2 regions of the Sporolactobacillus sp. BBK16-2 genome follow, and region 1 is predicted to be linked to the other one. Evidence: riboswitches for the same ligand, from Rfam matches in the RefSeq annotation. Region 1 holds a riboswitch; the other holds the start of a gene.

Evidence for each region. Region 1 has a riboswitch for thiamine pyrophosphate ahead of tenA (thiaminase II). Riboswitches for the same ligand answer to the same signal wherever they lie in the genome.
Region 2: another riboswitch for thiamine pyrophosphate. It lies ahead of AC6F33_RS08775 (ECF transporter S component); the one in region 1 lies ahead of tenA (thiaminase II).

Annotation. Positions count from the first base shown of each region.
Region 1 covers NZ_CM187611.1:2,069,448-2,075,962, forward strand. The annotation lists gene thiE (thiamine phosphate synthase) at 156-812, opposite strand; gene thiD (bifunctional hydroxymethylpyrimidine kinase/phosphomethylpyrimidine kinase) at 805-1,617, opposite strand; gene thiM (hydroxyethylthiazole kinase) at 1,614-2,426, opposite strand; gene tenA (thiaminase II) at 2,401-3,111, opposite strand; TPP riboswitch at 3,191-3,289, opposite strand; gene AC6F33_RS10355 (DUF896 domain-containing protein) at 3,366-3,593, opposite strand; gene AC6F33_RS10360 (lipid II flippase Amj family protein) at 3,753-4,568, opposite strand; gene AC6F33_RS10365 (hypothetical protein) at 4,612-5,118, opposite strand; gene AC6F33_RS10370 (proline-specific peptidase family protein) at 5,217-6,128, opposite strand; gene AC6F33_RS10375 (hypothetical protein) at 6,326-6,515, shown strand, end outside.
Region 2 covers NZ_CM187611.1:1,760,330-1,766,844, reverse strand. The annotation lists gene AC6F33_RS08805 (transglycosylase domain-containing protein) at 1-628, opposite strand, end outside; gene recU (Holliday junction resolvase RecU) at 711-1,313, opposite strand; gene AC6F33_RS08795 (hypothetical protein) at 1,560-1,889, shown strand; gene AC6F33_RS08790 (YppE family protein) at 1,990-2,376, shown strand; gene AC6F33_RS08785 (hypothetical protein) at 2,373-2,576, opposite strand; gene AC6F33_RS08780 (hypothetical protein) at 2,671-3,222, opposite strand; TPP riboswitch at 3,391-3,486, shown strand; gene AC6F33_RS08775 (ECF transporter S component) at 3,594-4,190, shown strand; gene AC6F33_RS08770 (ABC transporter ATP-binding protein) at 4,177-5,652, shown strand; gene AC6F33_RS08765 (energy-coupling factor transporter transmembrane component T family protein) at 5,612-6,412, shown strand; gene AC6F33_RS08760 (SDR family NAD(P)-dependent oxidoreductase) at 6,457-6,515, shown strand, end outside.

The DNA.
Region 1 (6,515 bases):
GCCACTCAACACGGGCTCTCTACATGCATCAACTCATGCTCATTCTTGAATTCGTGGATAGAGTCCTTGGTTTCTCCTAGCGTCACACAGTAATAATAAAAGCAGAACATTCTTCTAAAACGAATGCTCTGCTCAAATTGACGCTTCAATTAGAATCAAAACACATTCAATTCCGATAAAAAGCGGTCCACTGCTTTAGCAGGATCGGCACTTTTTGAGATGGCTGATATCACGGCGACTCCTGCTGCACCTGCTGAAAGAATGGTGGGCACATCATCTGGTGTTACACCCCCGATTGCAACCATAGGCAACGGGTAGCCTCCTTTTGTGAGCTCTTTGAACAGTTCACTGCCTACAGGCGACTCCGCGTCGGCTTTTGATTGTGTCGGCTTATAAGGACCGATACCAATATAATCAGCACCGTCGGCGCGTGCACGCTCAGCCTCCTCAAAAGAATGGGCAGAAACACCCAGCCACATATCTGCTCCAATTCTGTCCCGGACTGATTGTGCACCCTCGTCCTTTTGCCCAACATGCACGCCATCGGCTTCAAGCTCCAAGGCCAGTTCCACGTCGTCATCAATAAAAAAAGGAACATGATAATGATCACAGAGCTGACGCGCATCATGAGCAAACGCTATCCGTTTCATTCCTTTCAATGAATGAGGTCCTTTTTCTCGCCATTGATAGCAGCTGATTCCGGATTTCAGTGCTATTTCCAGCGTCGTCAATGGATCATAAAGACCCACATCCTGCGATCCCATGACAAAATATAGCTTTAGTGCTTGATTTAAATGTGAATCATCACTCATTTTTGCCACCGTCCTCCCGTAATGACCAATGCGCAACCGGCCCATGACCATGGCCGATTTCGGGTGCTTGAGCAATTGCACGTGTCAGAAGCTGTTTTGCAGTGCGGATGCTTGCCTCTAAACTATTGCCTTTAGCCAATTCTGCCGTAATTAAAGAGGATAGCGTGCAACCGGTGCCATGGGTATGCGGTGTATGAATGCGCTTTGCTTCAAGCCAAATCGTCTGATCCTTTGTTACAAGACAATCACGTGCCGTATCCGGATTTGCCTCGTCATGGCCGCCTTTCAGCAGCACCGCTTTTGCTCCGCGTTTGATGATTTGTTTTGCTGCATGTTCACGGTCTAAATTCGAATGAATCGTCAGCTCGGACAAGACTTCAGCTTCCGGAGTATTCGGTGTAATTAAATCTGCAAGCGGCAGCAATTTTTGGCTGAGTGTTTCAATGGCTTCAGGAGCGACAAGATAGGCTCCGCCCTTTGCGACCATGACTGGATCAACAACAAGAGGATGCCAGCCATAACGGCAAATCCCCTCTGCAACAATCTCAATCCGTTCTGCATCGACAAGCATGCCTGTTTTAACAGCAGATATGCTAAAATCATCGGCTAATGATTCCATTTGCTGAGCAATTGCTTCAACAGGCAAGGGGTAGACCCCCTGAACACCCTTAGTATTTTGCGCCGTGACCGCCACCACCACCGACATGCCAAACACGTTCCGTTCTTCAAATGTTTTTAAGTCAGCCTGAATGCCTGCTCCTCCACCACTGTCTGTTCCGGCAATTGTTACTACCTGCGGTCTCATGAATGCATCACTTCTTCAAAAGCGGCATAGTGAAGAATTTTATCTTCGTTTAACAAATACAGTTCATCCATTAATTGCTGACGGAACGAGCCGGGGCCGACACATTTTTCACCGGCGAGTTGACCCGCAATTGCGTAGTTAATTGAGGCGGCAACCGATGCCTCTAGATAATCTGACGAAACGGCAGCATAGGCAGCTTGAATAACACCATTTAAACAGCCTGAACCGGTCATATAGGGAAACAGCGGATGACCGTTTTGTATACAATACGTCTGTTGCCCATCTGTGATTGTATCTACAGCTCCAGATACCGCTACAACGGTGGACCATTTGCTTGCAACGCGTTCTGCTATCGCCAATAGATCACCATCCCCTTCACCGGCATCGACCCCTTTTGCTCCCCACTTTTCACCGGCAAGTGCGGCGATTTCTCCAGCATTACCGCGGATAATTGCAATGTCCAGCTCAGTTAGCAGCTTTTGTACCGTTTGAAGTCTAAAATCAGTTGCACCGGCTCCAACCGGATCAAGAACGACAGGAACACCCGCCTGATTTGCGGCATGTCCGGAAAGAAGCATACTCTTAATGGAGTACGGAGTGAGGTTCCCTATATTCAGTTCGAGAGCTCCGCTGATTGATGCAATCGATTCTACTTCTTCATGGGCTTCGGCCATGATCGGCGATGCACCAACGGCAAGGGCACCGTTTGCTGAATCATTAATAGCCACACGGTTGGTAATAACATGTAATAAAGGTTTTTGTTCTCTTACTTTCTGCATCAAATCAATGAATCGCTGAATTGAGATCATTGGCACGTTCCTCCCCTTCTTGTTTCAACCAATCATTTAACGATGCACCCATTTCCCAGAATTTAAGTTCATAGTAGCTGCTTTGCATGAAAATATGAATCATATCATGACGTTCGGACTCCGTTGCATTCTTACTTACCTCATCCCATAGTTCCCGCTCAATGCCTACATTTTTTTCTATGTCCTCACTGCTATATTCAGCAATCCATTCTTGAAAAATCTTTGCCTGTGGTCGTGCATCTTTTAATTGCAGTCCGATTTCATAGTAGAGCCAAGGGCAAGGCATCAATGCGGCAAGCGTATACCCTAACTTTCCTTTGCTTACCACATGATAGAGATGGCTGATATAGGCGTAAGCATCTGGAGCAGGCTGAAACGCCCTCCATTCCTGGTCACTGATTCCAAGTTTCTGAAATACACTTTGATGAAGCTGCAGTTCTCCTTCAGCCAAACCCAGTCCGATTTTAAGCAGCTTTGCAACACTTTGTGCATCATCCGTCTGTGCTGCTGCCCTACCGTGAAGCTTGGCAAACTCGCGCACATAGTACGCATCTTGTTTGATGTAAAAGCGAAATTGATCAGAAGCTAACGTTCCATTCTTAATCCCCTGCACAAACGGATGATTGAAACTCCTATTCCATAAATCATCGCTAAACTTTCTTGCAGCATTTGAGATACCCTCCATACCATCACACTCCTTAATAAAGACAAAATTAAAACCGCTTTCGTAATGAAAGCGGTTGATCACCCTGAGTGAAAAGCTGGATTTCGATCAGCCACTTCCCTACGCCGGCATCACCCGGATCAGGTTCAAAGGGTCTTGACGAAGTCAATCTCAGCTTAACGCTCCCCTAGTGGATCACTTATTTAATTGATTTTATCATAGCATAAGCGCTTACATCATTCAAAGAATAACGTCCGAAAATTAAACACGGGTGCTTACTCTTGATCAAATGATTCACGCAACGCTCTCGCTTTTTTCGGTGTGATGTCCTTTCCTTTTGGATCAACCACCTTAATTTGAGAAAGTTGCTTTTTAAACCGTTGACGAAAATTTTTCAAATACTGTTGCCGAAGCTCCGTCTGTCGTTTTTTTTCTTGTATGGTTAACGGCCTCTCTCTTGAGAGACGCGCCAGTTGATTAATTTCGTCGATCAATGCACTCATTTTTCCGTGAGCCACTCCTTTTTAAATCTCTTGTAGCATTATCGCATACCTGTCGACACGATTTCAAACCATTTATTATTAAATCTTAGACACTACTTTTTAATGATTTTGATCATCTGCACTTTTCTATCTATTTTTACCTGTTTGTTTCGAATTCAGTTACATTAACCTCGCAAACCAGGCGACATAGTATGCGGCCGGAATAAAGATTGCCTGAGCTGCCAAGGTTCCAATCAATTTTGAACTGATCATCGTCAATGAATAGCTTTTTAAATAGATGTATCTGCTCTCTTTCTTAGCAACGCGATCAGCCAGTACAGAAGCTTTAGGATCAATAAACAAAGTGAGCAAAATGGTTGCAATGCCGTTAATAATTCCTGAAGACAGAACTGCTGCCTGCCCGTAATCTTTAGGAACGAGTAATGACGCATATAAAGAGGCAAGAATACCTACCGAATAGACAGCTGTGATCACAACATTAATGACAAAAAGTCGTTTCGGGATTGTTTGATAAGTGATCCCTTTTAAATCTTTAAAATGAGGCAGACGTACATAACTAATGAGTCTCTTCATGCCTTTGACATTGCTCCACTTCGCAAACAATGAGACGATCGATCCTCTTTCATTTGCCAACTGAATAATTGCTCGGGAAAAGACACCGATAAATGTCGGAAACAGAACAATCCCTAATATGACACCAATAGAGACAACAATGAGGAGAATACGATATTGTTCCTCGATAAACATCAGCTTTGTTGCAGCCGGCGCATCAGCAATTAGCTTTGCCGTGAGCGGTTGTTGAAACATAGTTGAAAACCGGGAAATCAGAACGATCGTGCTGAAGAGTGAAATGGCAGTCGCCATCAGTTTAACTCGTACGCCAGAAATTCGTATCGAGTAAGCAAGCGTTTCGATCATTGTAACCACAAGTAAAAGCAGTGCGATAATCATCAGTCTGCCGGTGATAAGAGACATACAGGTCGCTCCTTAAGAAACACAAAATTATGCATTAATCATGTCACTGGTTCAACCATTTGACAACTTGTTTATTGATTTTTTTTTGTAATGCTTGGGCGGCCGCCTGTCGGTTGTTGACATTCAGCACTTGATCCGCGTACTCTTTTGGAAACATTTCCTTAATTGAGTCTGTGTATTTGCTGCCGTCTTCAGCCTCTTTATAACCAACAGCTTTATAACCGCCCTCTACTTTTTTTAATTTGAGTCGTACAGGAACTGAGCCGCCGCTTAAACTTTCAGTCTTTGTATCTCGATTGAATCCCTCATAAAGATAGTAGAGGTAAACGTCGATGATTCCGCTATCTTTTTTTCTCGCTCCGTATAGTTTATGTGCTTCAAATTGCTGCTCGGTTTTTTCAAAAAGCGTTTTGTTATGAGCTAGGATGTAATCTGATATAACTTGATCCATCGGTTTTGTTACCTTCACAGGTTTGCCTTGATCGGAACAGCCGGTAATTAATAAACTGCTGACGAGAAAAAAAATGAACCAATTGATTTTCTTTTTCACGTTTTCTCCTCCTTTTGGAAAATAATAACATAAAAACATTGCATATGTTGCAAAAAAATTGATCCGCCCTTTTACTGGCGGATCAAAATGTTTATCTCTCAATCATGAAAATGATCGTTCTCAACATCTTTAATAAAGGTGGCGAGATGATCGAAATAAACCGGGGCGTTATCAATCATATGATGGTGTCCGCCTTCTGGTGTAGTCGCAAGTCGTGCATGCGGAATCGTTTTCGCCATGCGCCTTGCAGCTGCCAGCGGCATTGTTTCATGTTCGCCAAACGTAATTAGCGTTGGCACGGTAATGTTCTTCAATTGATCACGTACATCCCATTCCTTTAGCTTCCCGGTAACAACAAATTCATTGTCTCCTTGGAACGCGTTATAGACAGGAACCGCCATCGTTGGGGACAGATGCGAAATGGCCTTCGGCTGCTTGCGATCAACGTAGCCGTCGTTTAAAATATCCACATAGCTTTGATAACGATCATTATCGTAGTCATTAGTTGCTTCACACTGTTTCATAAAAGCAACTGCGTCTGCAGGCAGCGTGTCCTCGCGGATTTTATTGATATTGGCAACATATTCATCGATATTATCCGTCATGGAGGAAATGATGGCTCCTTTTAAGTGCTTACCGTATTTCAACGCGTACATTTGGACAAGCGCGCCACCCCAGCTCTGACCAATCAAATAGAAATGATCCAATCCCAATTTTTGCCGTACCTCTTCAACTTCATCAAGAAAATAGTCATAGGTTAAATACTTCTCAGCAATCTTAGGATTCGAGTAATCCGGTTGATCCGAATACAAGGAGCCAAGCTGATCGTACATATGAACCTGAATGCTCAACCCTTGCTCTGCAAGCTTCTCTGCAAAATTTTCATAGTACTCATGATTGCCGCCTGGTCCTCCATGCAAACAGAGTAAATGAATATCGCCGCTTCCTTGGGTATTGGTCCATAAATGGTAACCATTGTCGAGCGTTATAATTGTTGTTCCTTTTTTCATCAAATCACCTGATTTTTCCATTAATGATTTTATAATAGCATAATAGCACGAATAGACTTGATAAGCTAAAATTCCTTATTTTTCATTTCGACACGTTCTCTGGCAAACAATAATCAATTTTATTATTTTCAAGATTTGAATCCATTGTTTTTAACTTATCCATTTAGGGAATTAATTAAAGGAAAGAAGGGATAAACATGAAAAAGCTGACGTTTATTGCTGCATTCCTGCTCACAGTTTCATTGATAGCCGGTTGTACGCAAGACACTGGAGACGGAAGTGCATCAGTGCATCAATCTTCATCAAGTCAGGCAGACAGTTCTTCGTCAAAAGCAAGCAGCAGCTCTAGTGTGCAAGATAACGCGAACAGCAGCACCGCGACGAAAA
Region 2 (6,515 bases), 310 kb from region 1:
AAGTAGGGCCGCTTCCTAAATAAATCTGATTTAAATACATTTCCAGTATTTGTTTTTTTGTATATTTTTTCTCCAGTTGAATGGCAAGATACATTTCCTGAATCTTACGCGTAAAGGTCTTGTTTTGAGTCAGCATCGCATTGCGAACCACCTGCTGTGTGATCGTGCTGGCGCCTTCTGATTTATATCCTTTCGTAAACTGAGCGATGCCGGCACCAAAGATTCGGATCGGATCAATTCCAATATGCTTGTAAAAACGTACGTCTTCTGTAGAAATATAAGCGTCTTGCACCGTCAAAGGAATTGAATCAATACTCGCATATGTTTTATGCTGCCCCGAGTCGACAGTAGTCGCCTTTTTCCCATTTTGATCATACATAACAGACGATATTGAATTATGCAGTGCATTTTCATTTAACTTTGGCGCATCTTTAATAACTGCGAGAACAAAGATTATTCCAGCAAGAATTAAAAATAAAAATGTGAGAAGAAGGATGATAAAAATCCGTTTTACCCAGTGCTTTTTACCGCCGCTTTTCTTTTTATTCTTCGGAGCTTTGTTATTGCTTTTTTGTTTCTCTTGTTCGGCTGCACGCCGTTTTTCCATTCGTGTATGGTATTCAACCATGATTGATCCTACCTTTCCAAAAAAACCTGTCCCATGGTTTACGTTTCATAGTATTCGATTGTTCCCATAGATTATGACCAGCTCAAAAATATACCTTTTTCACGACCCGAAGGTAATCAATTCGAGGAAGATAGTTTTGGGGAATCAGGTGACCATGATCCTGAAATAACAGTTTTGGAATTGACTTTCTGCCGCCGATTAAGGAGGCATCCCAATAGGCTGCCAGAAAATCGGCATCGAGCAGGAATGTCTCTGAACTCTGCGTAAATTTAACGATAATAAAACCGATTCCTCCATGGCGCTTAATTCGTTTCATATGCTCAACTTGATGGGCATGAAAATTCTTTAAAGGAATGTAGTGGGCGTGTGTGGTTTCCTTAGCTTCAAAATCTATGTATTTTCCTCTATATATACCATTGTAGTCAGTGGTCGATGCTCGGCGAAAATAGGCTTCGGTAATCTTCGCAGCGCTTCGTTTTGGATAGTCCACATGAACAATTTGAATCGGCGTTGGTTTTTTGTAAATCACTGCCTGGTCGGTCTCGATATAATAGCGGTTCGTAACATTCAGATCTTCTTCCAAAGTCATGCCGCGATGTCCATAAGCGACTTCGGAATCCGTCTTTTTATCAAATGATCGTTCTTGGCCTCTATAAGGTTGTCCATTCGGATAAAAGACGGTCATGAGCTGGAAACGCTCCCTTCTGGTATTTTCGTAGATTAGCTGGTTTATGACAGTTAAGTTCTTAGAACAGTATACCAAAGTCCGCATGAAAGAGGTTAGTTTTCTCGTTTTTTACGCGAGTCTGCACAACAAAACGCACTATTTCACTAGTTTTGCAGGATTGGTTCTAGTTTTGTCGATCATGCAGGGAATCTGAATGACACAGGGAAATCCTTCTCATGACACTCATTGAGAGAAGGAATCCTTATGGACGAACAGAAGGGAATTTCAATTAAGAAAATGGACTTTACAGTTGATTATTTAACGATGCAGCTCGATCAGATTGAAAACAAGATCATCCGCAAAAATGAAGCGATCATTGGCGGACATCTCGATTTTTGCAGAGAAAAACTCGCAAAATCTGAGAAGAAAATACGCAAAGTCGATCAATTATTAACTAAGGCTGCCAGAGGCACAGGTATCTATTACTCGCTCCAACTGGAAAATGTTCTATTTGGGACAGCGACGGAGAAGAAGCCGTCAGCTAACGAAAGCAGCAAGCCGTGGCAAGCGCAAACAAAACGATTGCTGGGTTAATACCTTTCTGCCACAACATGCATCATGAGCAGTGGCGAGAGCGTCTCCGTTCAATCATGGTACACTAGTGGTAGAAATGAATTAATGGAGTGAGTGAACTTTGCACGAACGAGCAGAAAAAAAATTAATAGATACAACAAGTCAATTACAGGTATTAAATCAAAATGCCTATCGACAATTTTCAGAACGAACACAAACTGAGCGTTATCAGCCGGATTTTTATGGTGAAGTAAAACCATTTGCAGATATAATGCAGCACGTGCTTGATGCTTGGCGGCCGCTAGCCGATACATGGGTGAGAACTGCCAAGCCAAGGTATGTGTTTCCAATCCAGATTAAGGATACCTATGATAATCTCTCTATTATTTGTGTCACTGCTTTTCAAAAGGACACGAGAAGAAGAAGATTTTATGAAACGATTAAATCAATTGACTATGTGCTCACCAATATATTGGATCAGTTGGATCAGGAACGATCGGAGCATTAACTTGCCATCCGAATAAATGAAACAAGAACGTAGAGAAAATAGGGGATGCCTAAAAATAAAATGGCACGGTACATGACCTTTGTAATCCAATCAAGACATTCTTCAGCAGAAAACTGATCGACTTTCTTAGAAAGTTGTTGCATCCGATCTGAGAATTGTGTTTGCTTTTTTAGGAATGATGCTGTGCTTGTTTTTTCCACTGCCGGTTCCCCCTAATCAATTGCTTTTGATAGACTATATGGCTTGTCCGGTCAAATTATTCCTTGAATCGGAGATCGGCAAAAAATAGTTGAATTAATGGGATGAAAGCCATTGCTCTAATTCAGAAACTGTCATTCCGGAGAATTGTTTAAATCCTTCATCCAGTGCGATGATTTTCCCGGAGACAATCGGATAAACAGCACAGAAACCACCGCTCAAAATGAAACGCTGTGAATTGTGAAAACGTTTGAGAAATAAAACGTAATCTCCGTCTGCAAGCGCTCCTGTATATTGCTCATTGATCGGATCGTGCGGGCCAGGCAGGGGATCAATGCCAGTGGTCAGCAGCAAAGCTGGTGAAGGTGCCTGACCTTTTAATACATCATGGATTTGGAGTGTTTGTTCTGCATTGATAAAGCGTGCACCAGAAGACAATCGACGACCGGTGTCCCATTTTCTCACGTTTTGATCCAGATGCGTGAAAATAATCAGATCTGATTCCTGCTTCATTAATGTGCTACTCGTAAAAGGTTCAGCTTTTATGAGCTGGTTGATATTGGCGGCATGGGTTGCCACTGGGTGAAGAAAAAAGAGCAGCAGAACAATAATCAGAGTTGTTAAATGTTGATGTGTCATCCGAAGCATGTGCAGAACTCCAATACTTTTACTTTTTTCTTAGCTTGACAAGGTAAATCGAATTCTATTCATTTCGGGATAATGCTTTTGACTATCCAAATGAAATCAGCAGCCTTATTTCTTGATGAATACTTAAGGATGTAGTATTGTTAATTTGCAAATTAAATAATTGAATAGTTCGTCCACTAGGGGTGCTTTTGCTGAGAGGGATTCGTCCTGACCCTTGGACCTGATCTGGGTAATACCAGCGTAGGAAAGTGGTTCATGATGAATTTAGATCCGCTTTCACTATCGATGAAAGCGGTTTTTTGCGTTTTCATCGACCTTTTCTTTAGGGAATGGATGAACCAAAAAAATGATTAATGAGGGGGAAACGTACCATGAGTAAGGGAAAAAACACTAATTTAAGGCTTAATTTATCTGACATTCTTGTAACCATTGTTATCGCATTAGTTTTCGGTTTGGTTTTTCGACTGCTGGGACCGGTTTATGACTTGGTAAAACCATTCGGTTTGCACTTAGACGCACTGCTTTACGGTATTTGGTTTATCGCCGCGCCATTTGCAGCGCTGCTCATTCGCAAGCCTGGTGTTGCATTTCTTGCTGAAACAGCAGCAGCACTTGCTGAAATGCTTTTTGCCGGGAGCGGAGGTGTCATCAATCTTTATTATGGTTTACTCCAAGGTGCATTTTCAGAAGCGGTTTTTGCTGCTTGGCGTTATAAGAAATTCTCGCTTGGCATCGCTTCTTTATCCGCATTTGCAGCGCTGATCGCGTCAATCATCTTGGATGCAGGTTATGCCTATCTTCCACTTCTTGCAGGATGGAACTTAATTCTGTACTTGGTATTTCGTGTCATTGGATCCGTACTTTTTTCCGGATTATTTCCATACGCATTGGTGAAAGGTCTGGAAAAAACTGGTGTTACTCAATCGCTTCGGCCGGTGACCAAGGAAGATTACAATGTCCTTAAATGATCGGGAAAGCTGGGGCGTCACAAATCTTCGTCTCGCATTTCCGAAAAAGAAATCGATGCTTTTTAAAGACCTTTCCTTGGATTATCAAAAAGGTGAAAAGATTCTATTGCTTGGTCCTTCCGGTTGCGGAAAATCAACACTCTTGCAGGTGCTTTCTGGTCTTGTTCCTGACAGTGTTGAATTGCCCATGCGTGCTGACCGGCATGCAGTACCGGATAATTGGGGATTTATCTTTCAAGATCCGGATACGCAATTTTGCATGCCTTATGTCGATGAAGAAATTGCATTTGTACTTGAAAATCGAAGCATTTCACGTAACCGGATGTCTCAATTAATCCATCACTATTTGGATATGGTCGATCTTAAATTAGAGAACAGCCATCAATTGATTCGAACGCTTTCGGGCGGTATGAAACAGCGTCTAGCAATTGCCAGTGTGCTGGCACTTGAACCTGATGTACTCTTTCTAGATGAGCCTACTGCTCTGCTCGATCCGAGGGGTACGGTGCAGCTTTGGCAAACGGTTCGGCGTATTGGAAACGACCGCACATTAATTATAGTCGAGCATAAAATCGATCATGTACTTGATTTTATTGATCGTGTTGTCTTGTTCAATCACAAAGGTGAAATTTTTGCGGATGGTCCGAAAGTAACAACTTTGGCACGCTATCGTGAAAAGCTCGATGATTTCGGTATTTGGCATCCAGGCGTTTGGAAGGGATATGAAGAGAAACAACTCGACAAGAGTGACGACACATTTGGAGAGCTTATTCTTGAGTTGAATCATTTTGAGGTTCTGCATCAGAAGCGTGTGAAACTCTTTATTGAAGAGCTCATGATCCATCGAGGCGAATGGATCGCAATCATTGGTGAAAACGGCGCAGGCAAGAGTACCATGATTGAAGGAATAATGGGACTTCTGCATACTAAAGGAAAACTGAGTTGGACATTTCCGCATCCCGAAGATCATGTACAGTTTGTTTTTCAAAATCCTGAGTATCAGTTTGTTACGGATAGTGTCGAGGATGAGCTCGCTTTTAGTCTCCGTATTAAAAAAATGAATGAGGATGAAATCGCGCGAAGAGTGGATCAGTCTCTGGAACGCTATGCACTTAAAGAACAGCGGTTGCAGCATCCGTTTCAACTTTCTATCGGTCAAAAACGAAGGCTCAGTGTCGCCTCCGCGATGATTAATCATCCGGACGTTCTGATTTTGGACGAACCGACGTTTGGTCAAGACGCGCGAAATACATTTGCACTACTGGACCTGTTTCAACAATTGAGGCAGGAGGGGACAACGATCATCATGGTGACCCATGAAATGGAGATTGTCAGCCGTTTTGCGACACGTACGCTCACTATTGACCAAGGAAGGCTGGTTAAAGATACGCTAAATGAAAGCAGCAAGGAGGAGAAACGTTTTGGATACGGTTTTGACGAACACGAACACGTTATTTTTTAAAATCAATCCCAGTCTGAAGTTTATTCTCATTTCTTCGCTGTTCATTGTGTATCTGTTTGTTCAAAATTTAAATACGATGATTTGGGCATCCCTGTTCTTTTTAATTCTCTATTATTTTGTCAGTGGGCTTTCAGGAAAATGGTCGTTTTGGTTTGTACTGATTACATTAATTGTTTCGCTTTTCAGTGCGTCGGCAATGATTTTATTTGGCAAAGGAAGCCACATTATCTATCATCAATCACTTATTCTGATCACACAGGAAAGCTTGGCTCGAGGGGTACTGCTTGGTCTCAGAACGTTCACGTTCAGTTTAATTGGAATGATTTTCGCAACAACAACACTTCCGGTTCCTTTTTTCTACTCACTAATGCAGCAATTGAAAGTCCCTGTACGCTATGCCTACGGATGCTTAGCTGCATTTCGAATGATTCCGATTATGGCAGAAGAATTCATGCATATTCGTCAGGCGATGCGTGTTCGAGGTATGACGCGTCAAAAAGGGGTCAAGGCATTTTGTGAGCGAATGACCCGTTATACGATCACAATGCTTGCTCAGTCTATTCGCCGTGCTCAGCGGACAGCTATTGCCATGGAAGCCAAGCGGTTTACAATGACTGGAAAGCGAACGTATTTTTATGAAATCGGATGGAGCAGAGATGATGTTTACTTTGTTATCATCCTGTTATTTACCGTTTCTTTGGGATTTGTTTTTTCTTCCTATTTTCCACTTACTCCGTATACGAATGTGCTTGATCAATAGGGAATCAAAGCGCATCATAAAGGTTAGATTGGAGTGAGGTGCTAATGAATAAAACTGCCTTAGTGACCGGTGCGTCGAGTGGAATTGGATACGCCTTGGCCGA